DNA from 3 places in the Entomomonas moraniae genome. Region 3 is predicted to be linked to each of the others. Evidence: riboswitches for the same ligand, from Rfam matches in the RefSeq annotation. Region 3 holds a riboswitch; each other region holds the start of a gene.
What was found. Region 3 has a riboswitch for cobalamin ahead of DM558_RS03320 (TonB-dependent receptor plug domain-containing protein). Riboswitches for the same ligand answer to the same signal wherever they lie in the genome.
Positions count from the first base shown of each region.

Region 1: linked by a shared signal. The riboswitch ahead of DM558_RS06445 (energy-coupling factor ABC transporter permease) and the one ahead of DM558_RS03320 (TonB-dependent receptor plug domain-containing protein) in region 3 are both predicted to bind cobalamin.
Region 2: linked by a shared signal. The riboswitch ahead of DM558_RS04440 (TonB-dependent receptor plug domain-containing protein) and the one ahead of DM558_RS03320 (TonB-dependent receptor plug domain-containing protein) in region 3 are both predicted to bind cobalamin.

Region 1 covers NZ_CP029822.1:1,339,100-1,346,370, forward strand. The annotation lists gene DM558_RS06430 (ATP-binding cassette domain-containing protein) at 1-582, opposite strand, end outside; gene cbiQ (cobalt ECF transporter T component CbiQ) at 597-1,274, opposite strand; gene DM558_RS06440 (energy-coupling factor ABC transporter substrate-binding protein) at 1,261-1,551, opposite strand; gene DM558_RS06445 (energy-coupling factor ABC transporter permease) at 1,548-2,279, opposite strand; cobalamin riboswitch at 2,398-2,568, opposite strand; gene DM558_RS06450 (DUF4279 domain-containing protein) at 2,715-3,125, shown strand; gene DM558_RS06455 (DUF4279 domain-containing protein) at 3,134-3,562, shown strand; gene cynR (transcriptional regulator CynR) at 3,835-4,710, opposite strand; gene DM558_RS06465 (citrate transporter) at 4,891-6,240, shown strand; gene DM558_RS06470 (amidohydrolase family protein) at 6,260-7,271, shown strand, end outside.
Region 2 covers NZ_CP029822.1:926,883-934,153, forward strand. The annotation lists gene DM558_RS04410 (ATP-binding protein) at 1-1,852, opposite strand, end outside; gene DM558_RS04415 (response regulator transcription factor) at 1,839-2,492, opposite strand; tRNA gene DM558_RS04420 (tRNA-Leu) at 3,075-3,161, opposite strand; gene DM558_RS04425 (hypothetical protein) at 3,292-3,618, opposite strand; gene DM558_RS04430 (DUF2333 family protein) at 3,855-4,916, shown strand; gene DM558_RS04435 (translation initiation factor Sui1) at 4,921-5,286, shown strand; cobalamin riboswitch at 5,403-5,600, shown strand; gene DM558_RS04440 (TonB-dependent receptor plug domain-containing protein) at 5,704-7,271, shown strand, end outside.
Region 3 covers NZ_CP029822.1:692,083-699,353, forward strand. The annotation lists gene DM558_RS03315 (autotransporter outer membrane beta-barrel domain-containing protein) at 1-824, opposite strand, end outside; cobalamin riboswitch at 1,547-1,739, shown strand; gene DM558_RS03320 (TonB-dependent receptor plug domain-containing protein) at 1,899-4,046, shown strand; gene DM558_RS03325 (ABC transporter substrate-binding protein) at 4,021-4,956, shown strand; gene DM558_RS03330 (FecCD family ABC transporter permease) at 4,953-5,933, shown strand; gene DM558_RS03335 (ABC transporter ATP-binding protein) at 5,930-6,676, shown strand; gene DM558_RS03340 (methyltransferase domain-containing protein) at 6,739-7,271, shown strand, end outside.

The DNA of each region.
Region 1 (7,271 bases), 650 kb from region 3:
TGAGATAACAACTTGCTTACCTTCAGCCACTATGCGTTGTAAAATCTCAATAATCTGCTGACGCCCGAGAGGATCTAGGCCAGCGGTAGGTTCATCTAATAAAATACAGGGTGCATCTAAAACTAACGCCCCTGCAATTGCGACTCGTTTTTTCTGCCCATAACTTAAATATTGAATCGGCTGGTCTGCAAAATGCTGAGCATCAACAAGGGTTAGTGCATTATCAACACGACGTAACACTTCCTCTTCGTCCATCCCTAAATTACGCAAAGCAAACGCAATATCACTGCGAATATCGGTATAAAATATCTGCTGATCGGGGTCTTGAAAAACAATAGAAACGTTTTGCCGTAATTGATAAAGTGCCTCTTTATGATAGCTTAACGGTTGTCCATCCCAACAGACCTCACCTGTGTTAGGTTTCAAAATACCTAACAACAGCATAAACAATGTCGACTTACCCGAACCATTAGCACCAATTAGCCCTGTAACCTTTCCAGCGGCTAATGTTAAGCTAATATCCTCTAATACCCATTGATTATTCTGCTCATATTTAAAACTAATCCGCTTGGTCAATAACATATCAATACCTACAGCTACAGGTGAAAATCACCCTTAAATAACTTTGTCTCTAAAGCTATTGTCATTTGACTATAACGACTTAACACTCGGCTAAATAACATCGTAATTAACATCCCCAATGACCGATAACTCGTTGCCATAGAGATATAACCAAAACGTAAAGTTTGGGCACGCTTGATAGCCACAACTTCATCTAAAAAAATAAAAATAAAGCGGTAAGTCAACAAAATAGTCTCTAACAAAACATTGGGAACGCGCAGTTTTTTACCAATATAAATCAACTGATCAAAAGGTGTTGTTAATACAAATAAATAAGTAACCGCCAAACAAGAGAGACTACGAAAGAAAGCGTTCTGAGCAACAGCCAATGAGTCAGCACTAATACCGATATAAAGCGAACCCACGGGGAAGCTGACCAATAAAGAGTTAGCTTCCCAAGCAAATGACACTAAAATACCCAGCATACTGACCAATAAAAAAGAAAAGGGAACCATCATCCATTTACAATATTTACCCAAAGAGATGCGAGTGACATAACAACTAATAGGCGCTAAGACCAATAAAATAACAATCTGTAACCACCAAAAAGTACACAACGCTATCAATAATAAAATAATATAAGCCGCCGCTTTAAACAAAGGGTTTACTGTGCGCCAGCGGCTTTGATAGGCATAATGATCAATCTCTAGCATTATCTTTTAGCCTTCTACCACGGTAATAGCCTAAGATATAACATATAACGCCGGTTCCCAAAGAGCCTTGCAAAGTAAATAATAAACTTTCTATCTCTCCACTGGCAGGTTCAAAGAAAGAAGAAAACCAAGGTTTATAATCAGGATGTGTTTGGCTAATAGCACCTTCCGCTTGATCATCTGAACCGCCGAACTCAGCCCCCTTATTGGTAGGCATAAAAAATGGGATTAAACACATCACGATCACTATCGCTAACAGTATTAAATTCTTTTTCATCTCACAAATCCTTCCGCCGGTGCAATCTTACGATCAACCACAATGTTATAAACAATTACTGTTAACAAGCCCTCAGCAATTGCAATTGGTATTTGAGTTAAACAGAAAATACCCATAAATTTAGCGGCTGAGGCCATAAAACCAAATTGAGGATCGGGGAAGGCCCCAGCCAATTGAATAGAAGTAATAAAATACGTCGCGATATCAGCTGTAAAAGCACAGAGAAAAACACCCACATCTTTGCGAATTTTTAATCGATTAGCTATTCTCCAAATCGCATAACCTACAACCGGACCACCCACAGCCATCGACATGCCATTGGCACCCAGAGTAGTAAGCCCACCATGCGCCAAAAATAAAGCTTGAAATAATAATACGATTCCCCCTAAGACAGCCATAACCCAAGGGCCAAACATGACTACCCCTAAGCCAACCCCTGTAGGATGAGAACAACTCCCCGTAACAGAAGGCATTTTTAAGGAAGACAATACGAATACGAATGCCGCGCACAAAGCTAACAATATTTTTTTATCCGTCCCCGTTGCAGAAATTTTCTTTAGCTGAAAAAGCCCTAAAATCAAAAAAGGAACATAAATAAGCCACCACGCACCCGCCCAAACAGGCGGTAAAAAACCTTCCATAATATGCATAGCAAACGCTTGTTGAGGAAAGAGAGTCAGTAATGCCGCCCCGGCTACTAGTGACAAAGGCTTGAGCTTGATTTTCATCGTAATAACCTTATTTGTCAGAGACATATACACCTAACTCGGTGTTAATAAGGCTATACATATGAAATAAAAAAAGGGAGAAATATTTCATCGATAGACTACCCTTCCCACCGAAGGAGGTATCCTAGGTAATCAAACAGGTCTTCTGGCTTGGCTTCATTCTCATCCGTCCCTTCCCGAGTTTCCTCAGTGGTCATGACAGATTCGTCCACCTTACAGCAGCGGGGGCTGCGCAGGATTCACACCTGCTTCCTAGCAATTAAGCTATGTTTGATTACCGTTAGTTAAGAGTTTATGCTGTTTTTATATAAGGGTAAATATAAAAGTGGTGAAGTATTGATGTAGGTAATGAGTTGGTTAAATTTAATACCTCATACCCTTAAATAACTCTCTATGCTAAAGTGATACTCTAATATTCTATATAGCTGAAGAACTATGGATAAAACTAATATTGGTTTAACTTTTCGTATTACAGCTGATCGATTTGATACAGATTTAATTAGTCAACAACTAAATATTCAGCCCACAAAAACGCGTATAAAAGGAAATACAATAAGTCAAAACAATACACATAAATACACGTTTACGAGCTGGGAGTTAGGCCCTACAAGGAAAGATTCAATGGATATAAACGATTCATTAAATCAGATAATAGTGTTACTTAAAGGAAAAGAAGATAAATTATTAGCTATTAAACAGCAGTTACATGATGTTAATTTCATATTTGGATTTTTTGTATACGTTGAAAACAGCGAAATACCCAGTATTTATTTTGAAACAAGTAGTATTGCCTTTATTAACTCAATTCAGGCAGAAATAGACATAGATTTTTATATTAACTCGTAGGTAACTTAATGGAAGATCCTTTCGCAACCTCCGCCACTGTTAAAGTTTGCTTTTTAATTTATACCCATGATTTAAATACAACCCTTATAAGTAATTTATTAGAACTACAACCATCAAACGTTAAACCCTATCAACCATTAATCAACAATGACAACGAAAAAGCTAATGCAACTAGCTGGATAATAGAAACACCAGAGGAAATCTCACATGATATTAACGATCAGCTCAGCCAACTCATTTCATTATTAGCAGACAAAAAAGAAATCATTAGATCACTAAAAAAACAATATAATACGAACCATGAGTTTCGAATAATCATTAAAATGAAAAATGAAGACAAATGCGGGTTAAAACCTGCTAAAGGCTTTGACCATAAAACACTGACATTTATTAACGATATTTATGCAAAAATTATGTTTGATCAATACATTATCTAATGAATTGATCCTAGGCTTAATATAAACACCGTAAACTTCTTACTGCCAATACTTAAGAGCCATCTCATTGGCTTCAATAGAAATTACACCCTCAAGCCAAGTATTTTTTAACTATACAGGCTAATTTGTCAATCATTGGTTGTTTTTCCATTTCAGGAATCTAGAAAACTAAGTGCTATGATTAGTAGAGTGCTCACTTCTAATATCTTTTTTATTAGTGAACCTAAGTTTACGACGCTTAAAAGAATACGATTTTTTTAATCATTCATCTATTACACTAAGTTTTTAGCATAAGTGATAAAAGCTTTAAGGGCAGTAGATTGCCATGAGTCTTTACGGCGCATGAGTATTGCTGTTCTCTCTAAAGGCTGTTTTAGCAAGGGAATAACAACAAGCCTGTTATAAGCATTGGGTATATTACTGGGGATAACAGTTAAGAGAGAGGTTTGTTGCACAATGGCAATAATTGCATTAATAGAGTCAACCTCCATGTGGACTTTAAGCTGTAAACCTAACTTACGAAAATAATGATCAATTTGTGTACGGGTCGCAAACTTAGGGTTTAGTAAGACAAAATTTTCATCTTCAATCTGCTTTAGCGTAATAGAGACTTTCTTTACCAACGGATGGTCTACGGAAGCCACTAAAGTAAGCTTCTCTGTTAAGAGTTTTTCGGTAGAAATTCCTGATGAATTTGCTTCATCAAACCCAATGCCGATATCAATTTCATCATTTAATAACATTTTTTCAATTTTATCTTGTGGTGATTCTTGAACCTGTACGGTGATGTTAGGATGCTGAGCATATAACTTAGCCACTAAAGGGCCAATGAAGTAGGTAATGAAACTGGGCGTCACTGCAACACGTATAGAACCTCTACTAAGATCTTCAATATCATGAATGGCTCGCTGGCCTTCATTTAATAGATGAGAGGCTTGTTGTGCATATTGAAAATAAATTTCACCTACATCTGTGAGACGAATATTTTTACTACTTCGATCAAACAGTAATACACCCAGACTTTCTTCTAAGGATTTAATATGCTGAGAGAGCGCAGGTTGAGATACATGTAGCACTTCAGCAGCGCGCGTAAAACTTTGGTGCTCCGCAACGGCTAAAAAGTAATGAATATAACGCAGATGTATCATATTACCCATAAGTTTTTTGAATAGCTATCATAATAAATAAGACTTTTACCATATTAATGCAAAAAGCTATGCTTATGAATAAGTACTATAAGAAATAAAAGTTTTACACGTAATTATGTGATGTATAGCAATTATTACCTGATAAGTGCTGTCAGTTTATCAAATTCTAAGGAGTGTTGTATGAGTCGAAAAACAGTAGGATTATTTGCTGCGATTTTAGCCTGTTATGTACTGGCTTTATTCGCGCACAGTAGTCCAGATACATTCTTTTATCAAATTGTTAGCGTTATACCATTGTTATTGATTTTAGCGCTTCTTTTTTTACAAGTTGATATGTTAGTGGCGGCGCTGGCTGGCGGCATAATGGCCATGATTATTGGTGGTATAGGCCTCTCAGGTGCTAATGGAATTATGATGGAGACCGTGCCTAAGATGTTATCGAACACGGTTCCTATTATTAACTCAGCCATTGCAACAGCAGTGTTTCAGGCAGGTGGCTATACTGCTGCGCTTACCTTAGTACGCCGTGCTATCGGTGGTCGTTTAGAATACGTGGCCGCTTTTATTGTTATCTTACAAGCGGCAGCGACTTATATGTCGGGTATAGGTGGGGGTAGTGCCATTGTTATCGCTCCATTAGCCTTTGTTGCATTAGGCGCAAACCGTTATGTGATTGCAGGAATGTCTATTGCGGCTGCCGCCTCTTTTACCACTTCGCCAGCTTCTTTAGAGTCTAGCGTTATTTCTGATCTCTCTAAAACCCCCATTGCAGAATATGTTGCCATCATGCAACCTTATTGGCTATTGTTCGTGGGGATAGCGATTGCTATTGCATTTATTGGCACACTAAAAATGAAAGTTATTTTTGAGGCAGAAGAAGATGAAAAATTTAGCTCAAAAACGAGAGGTGAGCTTTGGAAATTAACCTTGCCCGCTATATTTTTACTGACTGCTGTGATCATGGGACCAACTATTAATCAACTACTTATCTCAAGTGGTCTTGTTAAAACAGCTGTGTTTGGCCCATTAATGTACACAGTGATTACTATCTTCCTTATTTATCTATGCAGTGATTTATCTTTAGATGACTCAGTCAAGGCTATGGTTAATGGTTCTAACTATATTTTAAAGTGCCTGTTCACTGTGGGGTTATTTTTAACCTTTATTTATGTGATTGAAAAAACAGGGGCATTCACCACTATCGCATCGGTAGTAAGTTTAGCACCTACTGCATTAGTCGTTCCGGTGGCTGTCCTAATAGGATTCTTAATTGGCGTACCGGCAGGCGCTTATGTAGGGTCTATTTTAACACTGGTTTTACCAATCACCGTGGTGCTAGGTTTTACTCCTGCACAAATTGGTATGGTTGCAATAGGCGTTGGTTTCGGTAGTCAACTAAGCCTTGTTAATATCACGATGCAAGCATTATCTGCTGGCTTTAGGATTCCAATCATTCAAGTTTCTAAAGGCAACATGCCCTTTATATTGGGTTGTCTTGTGTTATTACTAATGATTTCAGCCTTTGTTTAACATTTTAGGAGTTAAAATAATGAGCAATAAGATGGATACAATTATTCGCAACGTTAGAATTGATGACTCAAAGCCCCTTGTAGATGTAGCCATTACTGATGGTAAAATTACTGTAATTAAGGAGCAAATAGAAGCTAGAGCTGACATTGAGATTCAAGGCAATAATCATATATTAATTCCAAGTTTTGTTGAGAGCCACTTACACTTGGAAAAAGCATTCGTGATGGACCGAAAAGCTAATCGATCCGGCACACTTCAAGAAGCAATTGCGGTGACTGCTGAGTTGAAGCCGACCTTTACGCATGACGATATTATGGAGCGCTCTCGTCAAGTGATTCGTTTATTAGTGCAAAATGGTTCAACGCATGTCAGGGCACATGCTGAATTTGATCCTGGGCAAGGGTTTACAGGTTTTGATGCTGTTTTAAAGCTTCGTGAAGAATTTAAAGATGTCATTTCAATTCAAGTGGTTGCTTTTCCACAAGAAGGAATTTTTAAATATCCAGGCACAGAAGCAATGATGGTCGAGGCTATGGAAAAGGGAGCTGATGTCGTAGGAGGCATCCCATACAATGACCGTGATGCAAAAGAACATATTGACTTTGTATTTAACTTGGCTAAAAAATATGATAAAGACATCGATTTGCATCAAGACTTTGCTGATAATGCCGATAAGATATCTATTGATTATGTAGCCAAAAAAACGATTGAGATGGGTTGGCAAGGACGCGTGAGTGTAGGACATTTAACTAGCTTGGCGGCATTAGAGCCCGATCGCCGTAACGAAATTATCCAGCTAATTAAAGAGGCTGATATTAGCGTCATGTGCCTACCTGCAACAGACCTTCATCTCGGCGCACGTAATGATACCTACAATGTTCGTCGTACCTTAACACCTGTTAGAGCTTTGCGTGATGCAGGTGTTAATGTTTGCTTAGCAACCAATAATATTCGTAATGCTTTTACTCCATATGGAACAGGCAACTTATTACATATTTCCATGTTAGCGATTCCGGCTGCTCATTTAGGTG
Region 2 (7,271 bases), 230 kb from region 3:
GATCTGCAGTGCTCGATGGACTCAACTGGTATTGGGAAAGTGATTGCCCCAAAGCCTGATGAGAGGTTTCACCAACTGCACGATAAAAATGGTTATTGGCGGCAACGATGCGTTCTTTGGAGTCAGTCAGATAAACCGGTAGTGGTAGCGCATCCAATAAAGCTTGTTGATGCTGTTGTAGCGTACGACGTAGATGGTAGCGTCCCATTAGCCAAGCTAACAATAATAACAATGATAGTGCTAACGTCATGAGTAGTAGCGGATAATAGTCTGCTAGTGTCTCTTTTTTATTACCTGGCAGCTTCATTAAATAGGCTTTACTATACCATTTGCGGGTCATGGTATGCATCTCTTCTGGTGGGATGTTGAGTAAGGCTTTGTCCAAGATAGTAGCCAGTGGGTATTCATTTTCAGAAACTCCCATCACAAAGCGTGCTGGCTCAGTTTCTAGCCCATGGATGATTTTAAGTTTGGCTTCCGGCGCTTGTGAGAGTATATAATCAGCGCTGATTATAGGCAGTACTAGCGATTGTACTCGACCTGTTACTATCGCATCAATTCCTTCCTGCGGGGAGTCTACGGGTAGAATTTTGGTTTTGGGGTATTGTTGCTTGAGAAATGATTCTAAAAGGTGTCCTTTTACCAATGCAACACTCAGCAGAGGCACTTTATCATTAAAATTTTCATCACCAATTAGAACCCATGAGCTAAATAGATAAGATCGCGTAGTTAATAGGCCATTAGGCCATACAGTATCGAGTGTTACACCAGCAACTACATCAGCATTACCTGATTTTACTTCAGTTAGAGATTGCTGTAACGTATTTGCTCGGATCACTTTAAATTTTAGTCCAGTTCGGCTGGTGATCTCTTGCAAAATATCGGCAGTCAAGCCACGAAAATCTCCCTGGGCATCAAAAAAACTCAGTGGTGGAACATCGTCATTTACCACCACTCGAACAATTGGATTTTCTTCTATCCATTTGTGCTCTAGTGATGTAAACAGTGGATGGCGTACATCGGTGTTTGCTGGAACTCCGCCACTCCAACGACTTTGAATTGCTGCGTTTGTACGATCAGGAATAATCGCCAGAACTGCGTTTAACACTTTTAACAGTCGGGTATTATTATTTGCCACTGCAAAGGAAAAGCCATTAATATCTTCTTGAGGGAGCAACTGTAAGCGTAAATTATTGAGATTGGCTTGATTAATTAAATATTGCGCAGACGTAGCATCACCAATAAACACGTCGAGATTATTAAATGACAATGCTTCCATCGCTCGTCTTGGTGAGTCATAAACCTGATATGGTTCAGAATAGCGTTCGGTCAATGCTTTGCGGTTTCTATAAAGACGCTCAATAGCAATACGCTTCGGTGCTTTGGCATGTGACAGACTATCGGTTCGTTCCACTAAGGCTGGTATAGCGGTCAGATAAGGTTTAGTTAATTGGAATTTGTATTTTTCTGCCTCGTCATTGCTGGCATTACCAATTAGGTCAATGTCACCGTTGGCCAGTGCCTGTATCATCAGCTCTTCGCTATTATAATAACGCACCTGAATCTGAACATTAAGGGTATAGGCTATAATGCCTAAATAATCACCATTGATACCACCGTAATCTTGCACACCGGAAGTAATATCGTACGGTGGATAGTTAGGCGTTGAAGTACCGTATATTAAGGTGCGCTTTTTACGCAACCATTGCCAATCGCCGCCACTCAAAGCCGGTTCTGACAACTGTACTTGCTCTCGGCTCACTAGATTCACTTCTCGATATGGTGGTGGTTCTTTTGCGATAGCAGCAAAGCAGATTAACAATAAAATAAAAAGATACTTATTGAACTTCATGTGAGTACTCTTGTATATCTTGATGATCAAGAAGATTGACTAAATCTTCTGGTTTACTTAGCTGTAATTTTTCCATCAGGCGTGACTTATAAGTGCTAATGGTTTTATTACTAAGTATGAGCCTGTCGGCAATCTCTTTATTGCTGAGCCCATTGGATAAGTAACGTAAAACTGTTAACTCTCGATCAGATAATTTTGCCAACATGCTTTTTTTATCATTTATCTCATGTGTAGAAGAAGTTAATAGCTTTTCAGTGATAAAGTCAGGAAAACAGTGGTAGTCCTGAAGAACTAGTTGACACATAGTAGCTAATTGATTGATATCTTGATCTTTGCCGAAGAAACCACAGGCACCAGCTCGCAAAGCTCTTTCAGCATAAGTTTCAGCTGGCAAACTAGTATAGATAATAACTTTGCTTGGGATTTCTAACTGACGTAGATGCTGGAGGATTTGCAGGCCATCCATTTTATTAAGCATAATATCGAGAATGATGAGTTGTGGCTGCTTTTCCTTAATTTGTGCTAAAGCACTGATACCGTCACTGACACTTATAATGGTATTATCACCCAGAGGTGTCAAAATCGCTTTGATCGCGAAACAAATAGCCGGGTGATCGTCGATAATTAACCATGTGCTCATGACAATATCCTTATTTAGAGTAAAAAAATTATATCTAATACAATCCTATAATGAGAATTATTTCATTAGCAAATAGATAAAATATTATTTAATTTATTATAATAAATTGCTGTGTCTGATGCATTTTTTTTTATCTCATCAAAAACTAAGCATTTAAAATACGATATCATATACTAGTAAAAAATAATACCGTCATACCCCTTAGATCACTTTATACAAAACAAAAATTTACTAGCCAAATTATCTCATCCATCATGACATCGAAATAGGATATCAATCTCATAAATCACATTGTCACTTTATTGGTTTAGACTCATATTAAACACTATAAAAAATAGTGATATCGGCAACATTATAAAGATAAAGCAATGAGTGTAATTGGTGTTCCCTACTATAGCTCTTTCTTTAGTCACTGATGTTTTTAGGAAAATTAAGAAATACAAATACTTGTAACCTAAAATATAATGCAGTTAAATGCATTGCAGAAATATGTAATTGGTGTATTTAAAAAGATAGCAAGGCGAAAAAAGACAACCTATAAATAAAAAAGTCTAGTTAAATAAATTAACTAGACTTTATAAATGGTGCCTCGGGCGAGACTCGAACTCGCACGTTATCGCTAACAACGGATTTTGAATCCGCCGCGTCTACCAATTCCGCCACCGAGGCAGGCAGTGCGCATTTTATGGTTTGGCCAGTTTATTGTCAAATTATTTATTATTAGTTTAGGAATATTAAGTGCTTATTATGGTATTTATGCTATTTTGGTAAGACTCTTAAAATATTAATATCTGAAGTTTTAAAAATCTTTTGTCTCTCGAAAAATAAAAAACACAAAAAATCCAAGAGAAATGAAAGCATTCACTATACCTAATAAACATATTGTTAAGATGCTAAGATGACTTTTATTTAACTCTAAATAATTTAGTCCTCCCGATGTCTTTAAAGCAGGAAGAGAGATAATTTCTTCTAATATGGTAAGGCTTAAGACGACATAACCAATTGAAATGGCAATATTAAAAAGAAAGAAAACGCCCCATGGTAAGTTATTCTTTTTTCGAATAACTAATGCAATAACTGTGGTAACAATATACGTTACTAATATAAAAGATAAAGCAGTAAGCATAATCTATGGCTTCTAATTGATATTGAAAACTATCTTTGCTACAAATTTAGCTCTTTTTTGTGATAACTACAATTATCCAATAGGCTAAAAAGCTGTTTAATTCGTGAACAAAATAGAAATATGCTATATACTTAACACTTAATATAGACTTTTTTTATTACAAATAAAGTAGTAGTCAATGCCTATGTATCGTTATAATTAGCCCAGTTTAATAAAGATAAGGCCGAATAATTATCATGTTTGGATTTAAAAAGAAAGAAGTAACGGATACCAATGTAATGGATCATGTTATTGCAAAAAAAACTTCAAAAATAAAGTCTAAGCTATTTTTGGTGGTGAGTAGTATTATAGGGATCTATTTACTCGTTTGCATTGGTATAGGTATTTATTGGAGTAGAGAGCCTGACTTATTCTCTGTCACAGACAATGCAAAACAAGCCGCAGCTTCTTTAAATATTGCTCCCGAAAATATTCCTGTTGGATTTACGACAGTTGAAACATTAAAAAGAATATCTTCAACATTGATTAATAAACCAGGTGGATTTTTGACCAATGATATGTTTCCTCCGGGGATATGGTTAGATAATATTCCTAGTTGGGAGATAGGAGTTCTTAAGCAAACACGTGATATGACATTGTCTATGCAACGTTCTTTTTCACGATCACAATCGCAATCTTCTGAAAACACTAATCTTTCAAAGGCATTCGAAAGCTTTAGCACCGCCCCAACGAGTTGGCTTTTCCCTGCAGCTGAAGAGCGTTATGCTCAAGGAATAGATTTTTTAAATGCCTATGAAAAGCAGTTATTAAATCCAAATAATGCCGATGGTAAATTTTATGCCCGTGCTGATAATTTGGCCGCGTGGTTGGGGCTTGTAGAAACACAATTAGGCTCTATGTCTCAACGTTTGGCAGCAAGTGTTGGTCAACAAAATATTAGTTCTATGTTGCAAGATACAACCGACTTTGTAACCGATAAAGATAAGGTCACCCAAACACCTTGGTTTCAAATAGATAATGTTTTCTATGAGGCACGAGGACAAGCGTGGGCCCTTTCATTATTATTACGTGCAGTTGAAGTAGATTTTAAAGATGTGTTAGCTAAAAAAGAAGCTCAAACAAGCCTTAAGCAAATCATTCGTGATTTAGAAGCAACCCAGCAAACTGTTTGGAGTCCTGTGATTTTAAATGGTTCTGGTTTTGGTTTTTTAGCTAATCACTCGTTAGTCATGGCCAGTTATATTTCAAGGGCGAATGCTGCTATCATCGATCTACGTCGCCTATTAGAACAGGGTTAAGTCTGTGGCTAAGAAATCTTCTTTATCTGATTTAGGTGGATTAGTTTATTCAACAGATACAGGGCGCACTTGCCCTGTATGCCGTCAACCAGTTGTTGAATGCTGTTGTAATACATTAATTCCATCAGGAGATGGGATCGCTCGAGTTCGCCGAGAGAGTAAAGGGAGGGGGGGGAAAACAGTTTCAACAATTACGGGAATTGCGCTTAGTGAAAAAGAGTTAAAAGAGCTAGCCGCAGTCTTAAAACGTAAATGTGGCACTGGCGGTACTTTAAAAGAAGGAGTTATTGAAATTCAGGGTGACCATGTTGAGCTTTTATTGAATGAGCTGATTAAACGTGGCTTTCTAGCAAAAAAATCAGGCGGATAAATTTTAGATATTTCATCATTGATAAGATTTAGTCTTTCGCTCAATCTTATGTTCTAACTCTATTTAGCTATCAACACTTAATGGTTTCTTAATAAATATTAAGTAGCACTTGTAAATTGTGACATTATATTTTAATGTAGCCCCTCGTTTTGCGTTAGGAAACGGGAAGTAGGTGTGAGAATCCTACGCTGCCCCCGCAACGGTAATTGACAGCAACACAGCACTACACTTTATTAACCCACTGTAATTTAATTATGGGAAGGGAAAGTCTGTAGGTCATAAGCCCGGAGACCGACCTAAAATACATCTGTATTAAGCGCAATGACTCCTGGTGTAGCGGAGGGTTTCACCAGCAGCTGTGTTCTATGCTGCCTGTTTTTCCCTCCTCAAAAGCCTTTATAACTTTTGAGGACTTTCATGAAGCAATCATTATTTTACCCCATCCCTTTAATGCTAGCAGTTACTACTTCTGCATGGGCGGAAACAAAAACATCAAAAGAAACCTTAGATGATGCATTAAAGCTAGATACTATTGTTGTAACCGCAAATCGTGATGCTCAACCACGTTCAGAAACGAATGCGGCCGTGAGTGTTTTTACTCGTGAAGATATTGATCGATTACAACCATCAAGTGTAGCTGACCTACTCAACAGAGTTCCGGGCGTACAAGTAACTCAAACAGGGGGAAGAGGCTCTGTAACCAGTGTTTTTATTCGTGGAACAAAAACGGCTCAAAGTCTCGTTTTGATTGATGGTCAACGTGTTGGTTCTGCATCAGCGGGAGGGGCATCTCTACAATATTTATCTATGGATCAGATTGAGCGGGTTGAGGTTTTACGTGGCTCTCGCTCAGCTATTTATGGTGCCGATGCTATTGGTGGGGTTATTCAAATTTTTACTCGCCGAGCAAATGGGAACGGTATTAATCCTCGTCTACGTGTAGCATTCGGTAATAGAGGGACACAAGAGAGTGCATTAGGTCTTTCGGGTGGAACTGATAAAACACGGTTTAGTCTTAATGCTGCATTGAATGAAACTAATGGTATTGATCGCACTAGACGTTCATTCCCCAGTGATAGCGACCATGATGGATACCGTAATAAATCGTTTAGTTTTACGTTTAGTTATCAGTTAACAGATGATATTGAACTTGGTTTTAATGCATTAGATCAGCGTGGCAAGTCAGAGTACGATAATCCTTATGGGCGTTATGATTCCTCTACGTATATGACTTATGCCACTACAAAGCCTTATAATCTTTTTGCTTTAAATAGTACGTCTGCTTATCTTAATTATCATATCAATGATGTATGGACTTCTCGACTTGAGGTAGGCCATGCCGAAGATAAATTAAAGAGCAAAGATAAATTCTCAACAGAGTCCTCTGTTTATAACACGTATCGTGACTCTGCAACATGGCTTAATACCATTGATCTTGATGAAAAAAATAGAGTATTACTTGGCCTTGACTATTTAAATGATAAACTTCATGCAAGTACTGATTACAACAGAACAAGCCGCTGGAATAGGGCAGGTTTTATTCAATATGATTTCAAAGGTGATTTAATTTTTACTGAGGTAGGATTACGTCACGATAAAAATCAGCAGTTTGGCAGTAAAAACACATGGAATGGAAGTGTTGGTTTTAATATTAACTCAACTAACCAGTTAATTTTTTCTTATGCCGAGGGCTTTCGTGTACCTACCTTCAACGATACTTATGCTCCACTTGGTTGGGGCGCCAATCCAAACCTTAAGCCTGAACGCTCTAAAAGTTATGAAATGCAATGGCGTAGTCAGTTAGCGGATAAAACCTATTTTGAAGCGTCGCTCTATCACACGTTAATACGTGATGCTATTGTGTACAGTGATATTGAAATGCAAAATATCGACAAAGCTAGAATTAATGGTTTTGAAGCTAGTTTACAGCAGGAGTTAAGTAACCAATTATTTGCTAATATTGCACTGAGTATGGTTGATCCACG
Region 3 (7,271 bases):
TCAATACTTCCAGTATCTGTTGCTCTAACCGCTGAGTTGACATTACCCGTCACGGCTAAGTCGTTTAAAGTAATTTTACCACCAGCTTCTGCTTGAATACCAGAAACACCATTCTTCACATATAATTGTGTATTGTCTAACGTAACACTCGATTGAGTATTTGCAACATTGCTTGATGCATAAATACCTGCTTGGGAATAAACACCACCGTCCATATTGATGATATTGTTTGCACCCGTTAAATTAGCATTATTAGTAACAATAATTCCATAATTTCCGATACTATCAATTTGTGATCCATTAACGGTTACGGTTGCACCATTTTTTCCTTCAACCGTCGTATAGCCACCTATTAAATGGCTATCTTTTATATTTGTAACAGAGCTGCTCCCATTGGTAACTATGCCACTGGCTTTTATTGTATCAGTTGTTAAACTAATATTAGATACATTGAGGTTCCCATTCGTATTTGAAACCATATAAGAAGAAAATGTCGAATTATTGCTTCCTTGTATAGATGTTCCATCAAGGATTAAGCTACCATTCGTCAATGATATGGCATTACCTTGCCCTGTCACAGAAATAGAGACATCATCTCCTGCCGTTACAGTGGTATTATTTCCTGTGATTTTTACGGTTGCTTGGCTTTGCGATGAGTTACTGAGCTCATACGCACCTGTTAACTGTTGAGAACCACTAGATATCGTTGCTGTTCTATTGGCTCCAATAGCAGAAAAAGCAACTGTATTAGATATAAATATTAAAGAAAAAGATTTTAAATACCTTTTAAACTTTAATGAACTATGGAAACGTTGTTTTTTCATTAAAATAACACCTTATACTGCTTGGCCTTTGCTTACAGCGATCTCGTTAAAAATTGATTGCTTTAATATTGATAGTGATATGAAACATAAAAGCTACTGCAGTGACTTATAGAACAAGCTAAATGTTAAGTTTAAGTTAGCTTTAAATAAAAGTTTCATATCTATCTTTGGAAATAATACAAACAAAAAATCAATTCATTATGATTAAATATGAGTATAGTTTTATAGGTGATAGGTGGCAATTAATAATTATAAATTTTAGATATAAATCACTTTATCTTAATTTGTTATTAATTAAACCAAGTGGTGATGACGTGTGTTAAAAAGTTATAGTTTGAGATAATTACAGATGTAAAATGATTAAGCTGAGCACGGGGTGATTTTTGTATGATAGGAGATGAGACTGCAAATGCCAATAGCGGAAATAATGTTAGCTTGAGTTTGCAATCCTAATTAGATAGTTTTTTGGTATATGCTCATCAAGGAGGTCTATGTCCACTGAACTGTCCTAGTTTAAGACTAATCATTTCAAATAGATGCAATTATAAAACATAGCACAAAATAACATTATGTTCTTAACAGGTTTTTAGCATCCTTGATTCTTGTGTTGGCTTTCTTTAATATTGTGTGCAGAAAATGAGTTAGTTAGCGTAGCCCAAAAGTTTACGTCCTAATATGATACTTTGACTTCGCTCAGTATCATAGACCTAAATGACTGATAGTATTTTCTTACGAATCTGTATTTAATACATTGAAGTGATTGATAAAAATGACTTCGGAAGTGAGGTGAAAATCCTCCGCAGCCCCCGCTGCTGTAATGCTGACGAACCTGTATATACCACTGGAGATTATTCTGGGAAGGAGCAGGTGAGGATGAGGCTAAGCCAGAAGACCTGTGTGAATACATTGATTTTTCTTCGGCGGGAAGGAAAACAGTAGTCTTTGTATAACCATTGTTATGATGGTTACATTCTATTTGTTACCTTAAAAAATCCTGCTTGTTTTGCAAGCGGGATTTTTTATTTTTACAAATACCGTCTGCTTGTGGTTTGGTAAATTACTAAGGATCATATTATGTTTACTAATAAGGCAGCTGTTATTAATGCAATGGTGTTAGTTTGTTCAAGTCCATTATGGGCGGAAGAGGTTAAACGCAGTGATGAGGATTCTCTATTGCTCGATCCTTTTGTTGTTAGTGCCTCAGCGCGTAATGAAGAGTTAAAAAAAGCGACAGCAATGGTGCAGGTAATCGACCAAGCACAAATAGCAAGATCCAGCGCATCGGATGTAACCAGTCTATTGGCTGAAAATGCGGTAGGATTTTTTAGTGAGTGGACGCCAGGGCAAACCTCTATCAATATTCGTGGTGCAGCAACAGACGGACAAGGTAAAGATTTTAAAAGCCAAGTGTTGGTCTTAATTAATGGTCGTCGAGCGGGAACAGCTAATCTCTCAAAAATATCTCCCAGCAATATTTATCGAATTGAAATTGTTAGGGGTCCTGCCTCGGTCATTTATGGCAGTCAAGCCATTGGTGGCGTGATAAATATTATCATGAAAAACGGCCATAATACCGAAGGAGGAAAGGTTACGCTTAAAGGTGGTTCTTTTGGTATGGCCTCTGGGAGTGGTGAATATGGTTGGCAAAGCAAAGATGGACAATTTACAGGTTTTTTTGGTTTTAATACAGCCACTCAAAATGATTATAAGGCGGGTAAGGGGGGAGGGACGCAGCACAATACCAGTTGGAAACGTCATGGTTTTGATGGTGCTTTAAGTTGGCAAGTGGATGAGGCTAATTTAATCGATTTTTCGATACTTAAAGATGGCGTTTATGATGTAGGTTTTCGTGGTTCATCAGCCAACTATTCAGCCAAAGAAGATCGTTATAATACTTCTGCTGATCTTATTTGGCATCATGGTACAGAGGATGATCGGCTGCGGTGGAAATTACATAATTATTGGCTTGAAGATATTGATGATTTCAAGTGGGCCTCTCCTCAAACTGCTAAAACTAGTCTAGATCACAATAAGCGTAAGCTAACGGCTGCTGGATTAAAGTTTCAACCAGAAGTTGATTTAACGAGTAGTAATACCTTGCTATTAGGGGTTGATTTTGAAAAAAATAAATTACGCTCAACCCGTCATCGTTTTGGATTAAATGGTGCACCCATGACGCAAGTAACGCCTTTTGATAATAATCAAAGGGAAAAAATGTATGGTTTATATTTTGAAGATGCACAGCGTTTTTTAGATGATCGATTAGTATTTAAAGCGGGTGCTCGTTACACGGATGGTAAAACCTATTATGACAGAACACCCTATTTGAAAAATCAGTTAACGGGTAGCACACATTATTATAAGACCACATGGAGTACTGGGTTAAATTTTGAAGCGACAGATTGGTTAAATTTAAAAGCCAGTATGGGTACAGGCTTTCGAGCGCCAACTGCGTCAGAGCTAGGGGCAGACTATACAACCTTAGCGGGCTCACAAATCTATGGCACACCTGGTCTTAAACCTGAAACTAACAAGCAGTATGAGTTTGGTGCTGTATTTTCTGGTAATAATTGGCTAGTTGATGTTGCTTATTTTGAAAATCGTATTAAAGATCGGATTATTACAAAGCCACGTAGCAACAATAGTAATATTTCTGATTATGTGAATAATTCTGATGAGGTTATTGTCAGAGGTTTAGAATTAAATAGCCGCTTTAAGATGCATGAGTTATTGGGCTGGCAAAATAATTGGCAATGGGATGTTGAAGCTAACGGTGCTTGGAACTTTCATATGAAGGATAAAGGCGCTAAAGATCGTAATACTGACAAAGTCCAACGTATGTATCAATATCAGGCAGCGCTGACACATCGACTTGGGCAAAAGGAAACAACCTATCCTTGGTATGTTCAAGTAACGGGTATTTTACGAGGGCCTGTTTGGTATGACACAGAAGAAAAGTTGGTGGCTGGAGCAGAACCTTATAGTAACTACATTCATCGTAAATCACCCTTTATGGTATGGAATCTTAAGGGTGAAGTAGAAGTATATAAAAACTTATCGGTGTTTACAGAAGTTAATAATGTGTTTAACAAAAATCAGCATCCACTCTTTATTGCTATTGATAAAAAGCCTTATATTTTAAATCCATCTGCATCCAATGGTGGGTTGGGAACCTCAATGATGGGTAGAGCAATCTATGTGGGTAGTACTTACCGCTTTTAAACAATGTCGTTGGTTATTGGTTAGCCTGGGGTATTTAATTGCCTCAGCTAGCTTTGCGAATGATTTTCCTGTAAAAGTTGTGGATGCTTTAGGTCGAAGTGTAATTGTAAAAGAGCGTCCACAACGTATTGTTACCGTATTTTCTTCTAATACTGAAATTGTAGCAGCATTGGGTTTAAGCCGGTTGATTGTTGGGATTGATGGTTATACCTATTATCCTGAGAGTATTAAAAAAGTCCCGAAGATTGGTGGACGATTGGGGTTTTCATTAGATAGTATTGTAGCCCAGAACCCTGATTTAGTGATTATGACGCCAGCCAGGCAAGCTACTCATCAGTTGGTTTTACCATTAGATCGATTGGGTATCGCGAGCGTTGTGGTTAATGGCGGTTCTATTGAGACGATTTTGCAAAATATTTTATTAATTTCACATGTTACAGGCGTTCCTGAAGTAGGTAAATCGCTCGTTGCCTCCATGCGAAAAAGATTAGCGGCTATTCCTACGCTTTCTTCTTGCCCTAAAGTGGTTTTAATAACAGGTCGCATTGGTGGTTTGTTATTGATTGCACGTCGTAGTTATTCTACCGTAAATGCCTATACAGCAGATATTGTTACTAAGGCAGGTGGCTGTTTAGTTTTTGATGACGGTGAGTCTATGCTACCACAACTGAATCAAGTATCCCCTGAAGTCATTCTAGCGGCTAATCCTGATATTATTTTATTTGCTGGCAGTGATAGTGAATTATTAGAATTAAGCCGTAGTATTGCAGGTTGGGAGGGTATGAAAGCGGCACAAACAGGTTTTGTTCGTGCAGTAAGTCGGTCACAACTATTGATTTCAGGGCCTAGGGTAATTGACGGGGTTGAAGCGCTTTCTACTATTTTCCAAGCGTGGGATAGGCAGCAATGAAATTATATTTAAAACTATTGATTTGTTTGTTTATAGTGATTGGATTAGGCACTTGTGCGGGGCATACATGGGCTACTCCTCTTGAGATAATAAAAGCAGTAATGGGAGATGGTTCATTAGCCTCAAGACTTTTAATCGAATGGCGTTTGCCCAGGGTATTAACAGCTGCACTTGTGGGCGGTTTATTGGGACTAAGTGGTACTATTTTTCAGGGCGTTTTTCGTAATCCATTAACAGACCCTTGGTTGTTAGGCGCATCTGGAGGGGCTGCAGTCGGAGCAACGGTAGCCCTGTTAGTACCGCTAGCTATTCCAATCGTTTTTAGCTTACCGTTATTTTCTTTTTTAGGTGCTTTTATCACCATTTTTTTAGTTTTAACGATTGCCCGATTAACAGGTTCTTTGGATGTATCTACTCTGCTGTTAACAGGGGTTGCTATTAGTGCTATGTTAAGTGCGATACGGTCTTTTTTAATGATGTCACTATCCAATGAAACCATCAGTTTACAAGTGGTGTTAAGCTGGTTAATGGGCGGAATTCAACCCTTGCAATGGGGTGGAATACTGATTACGTTGCTAATCTTTCTAGCTGGGTTATTTCTTGCTTTGTGGTTGGCTCATGGTTTGGACTTGCTAGGTTTAGGTGAGCACATGGCAACCGCTATGGGGTTATCGGTTAGTCGTTTTATTTTTGTATCCTTACTAATAGGGTCTGCTATAACGGCCTGTGCTGTTGCGTTAGGCGGTATTATTGGCTTTGTTGGTTTGGCATCTCCTCATATTGCACGCTGGTTAAGTGGTAGTCAGCATAAGAAACTATTACCCCAAGCGGCAATTGTTGGTGCTATTTTAGTGACTGCTGCAGACGCATTAGCCAGAAGCTTATTGCCTCCAGGAGAAATTCCCCTTGGTGTGATTACAGCGATTGCAGGTACGCCCTTGTTTATCGTATTATTATCTAAACGGAGTAAAGGATGATTGATATTACTAATTTAATCATTACTCATGGGAATAAAACATGCCTTCAAATTGACGCTTTGCAAATACCACAAAAAGGTGCTATTGCTTTAATTGGTCCTAATGGTTCAGGTAAAACAACCCTGATAAAGTCCTTAACAGGCATTCAAAAAATTAATACTCAAGCAAAATTGTTGATTAATCAAAAAGCATTTGCTGACTACAATAATAAACAACGTGCCCAGTTATTGGGCTATATCCCACAACGTTTTAATCCTTGTTGGAATCAAACGGTTGAGGAGCTATTGGCGTTGGCATTAAGCCGTACCATTGCATCTTCTGAGGTCATGATAAAAGCATGTCAACAATTTGAGTTGATGGAATTACTTAAGAGACATTGGAATATCTTATCAGGAGGAGAGCAAGCTAGAGTATTAGCGGCGATGGCTTTTATGGGAGACCCTGCATTATTAATAGCAGATGAACCAGGAGCTGCTTTAGATGTTAAACACCGATTACAGTTAATAGAACATCTCGTGGCTTATGGTAAACAACAGTTGGCGATTATTTGTTTACACGAATTAGATTTGGTTTTTCGTTATTTTGAAAAAATCATTCTACTCGATCAAGGTAAGTTGATTTTTTATGGTAGTACTCATGACCTGATCAATAACCCGTTATTAGATCAAACCTTTGGGGTGTTTTTTAAGCGTATTAAACAGGATGAAGGGTACTTATTGTATCCTAAGCTTTCAAATCCTTAGTAGGAAGTAGTTTTTATAAATGTAATCTATACAACATACTTTTTCAATAGCAGGTAACCATCATGAGTAAACCCTTTGAAGCACTAAATCCAATGGCTGTTTATGCAGAAGGAATTAACCATTCGAATTATATACAATGTGTTGCCCCACAGATTAAAAAAGTACTCACTAACATAGGTGACTTATTGGATGTGGGTGCAGGTGCTGGGCAATTAGGTGCATTATTAAGCAGTCCAGAAAAACAATGGGTAACAATCGAGCCCGATCCTTATATGAGGAATTGTTTAAAACAGTATCCGAATTGTAGTCAGATAATTGCTAGCGGTTGGCAGGATGTCACTGACTTGCCAGCGCAGTCTTTTGATACCGTGTTAGCTGCAAATATGATAGCACCACAAGCACAGGCTAATCAGTTTTTAGAACGTTGCCGTTATTGGTCACGTAATGCAATTATTTGGTTGGTACCTTCTCAACGAGGTCCTAAAAATCTCTGCTTGGCCGGCTGCTTACCAGAGGAGTGGATAAATGAAGAAAATGTGACAGGGTATGAGAGGGTCATCTCACAGTTATCAATTTCAGACTATCCAGATCATAC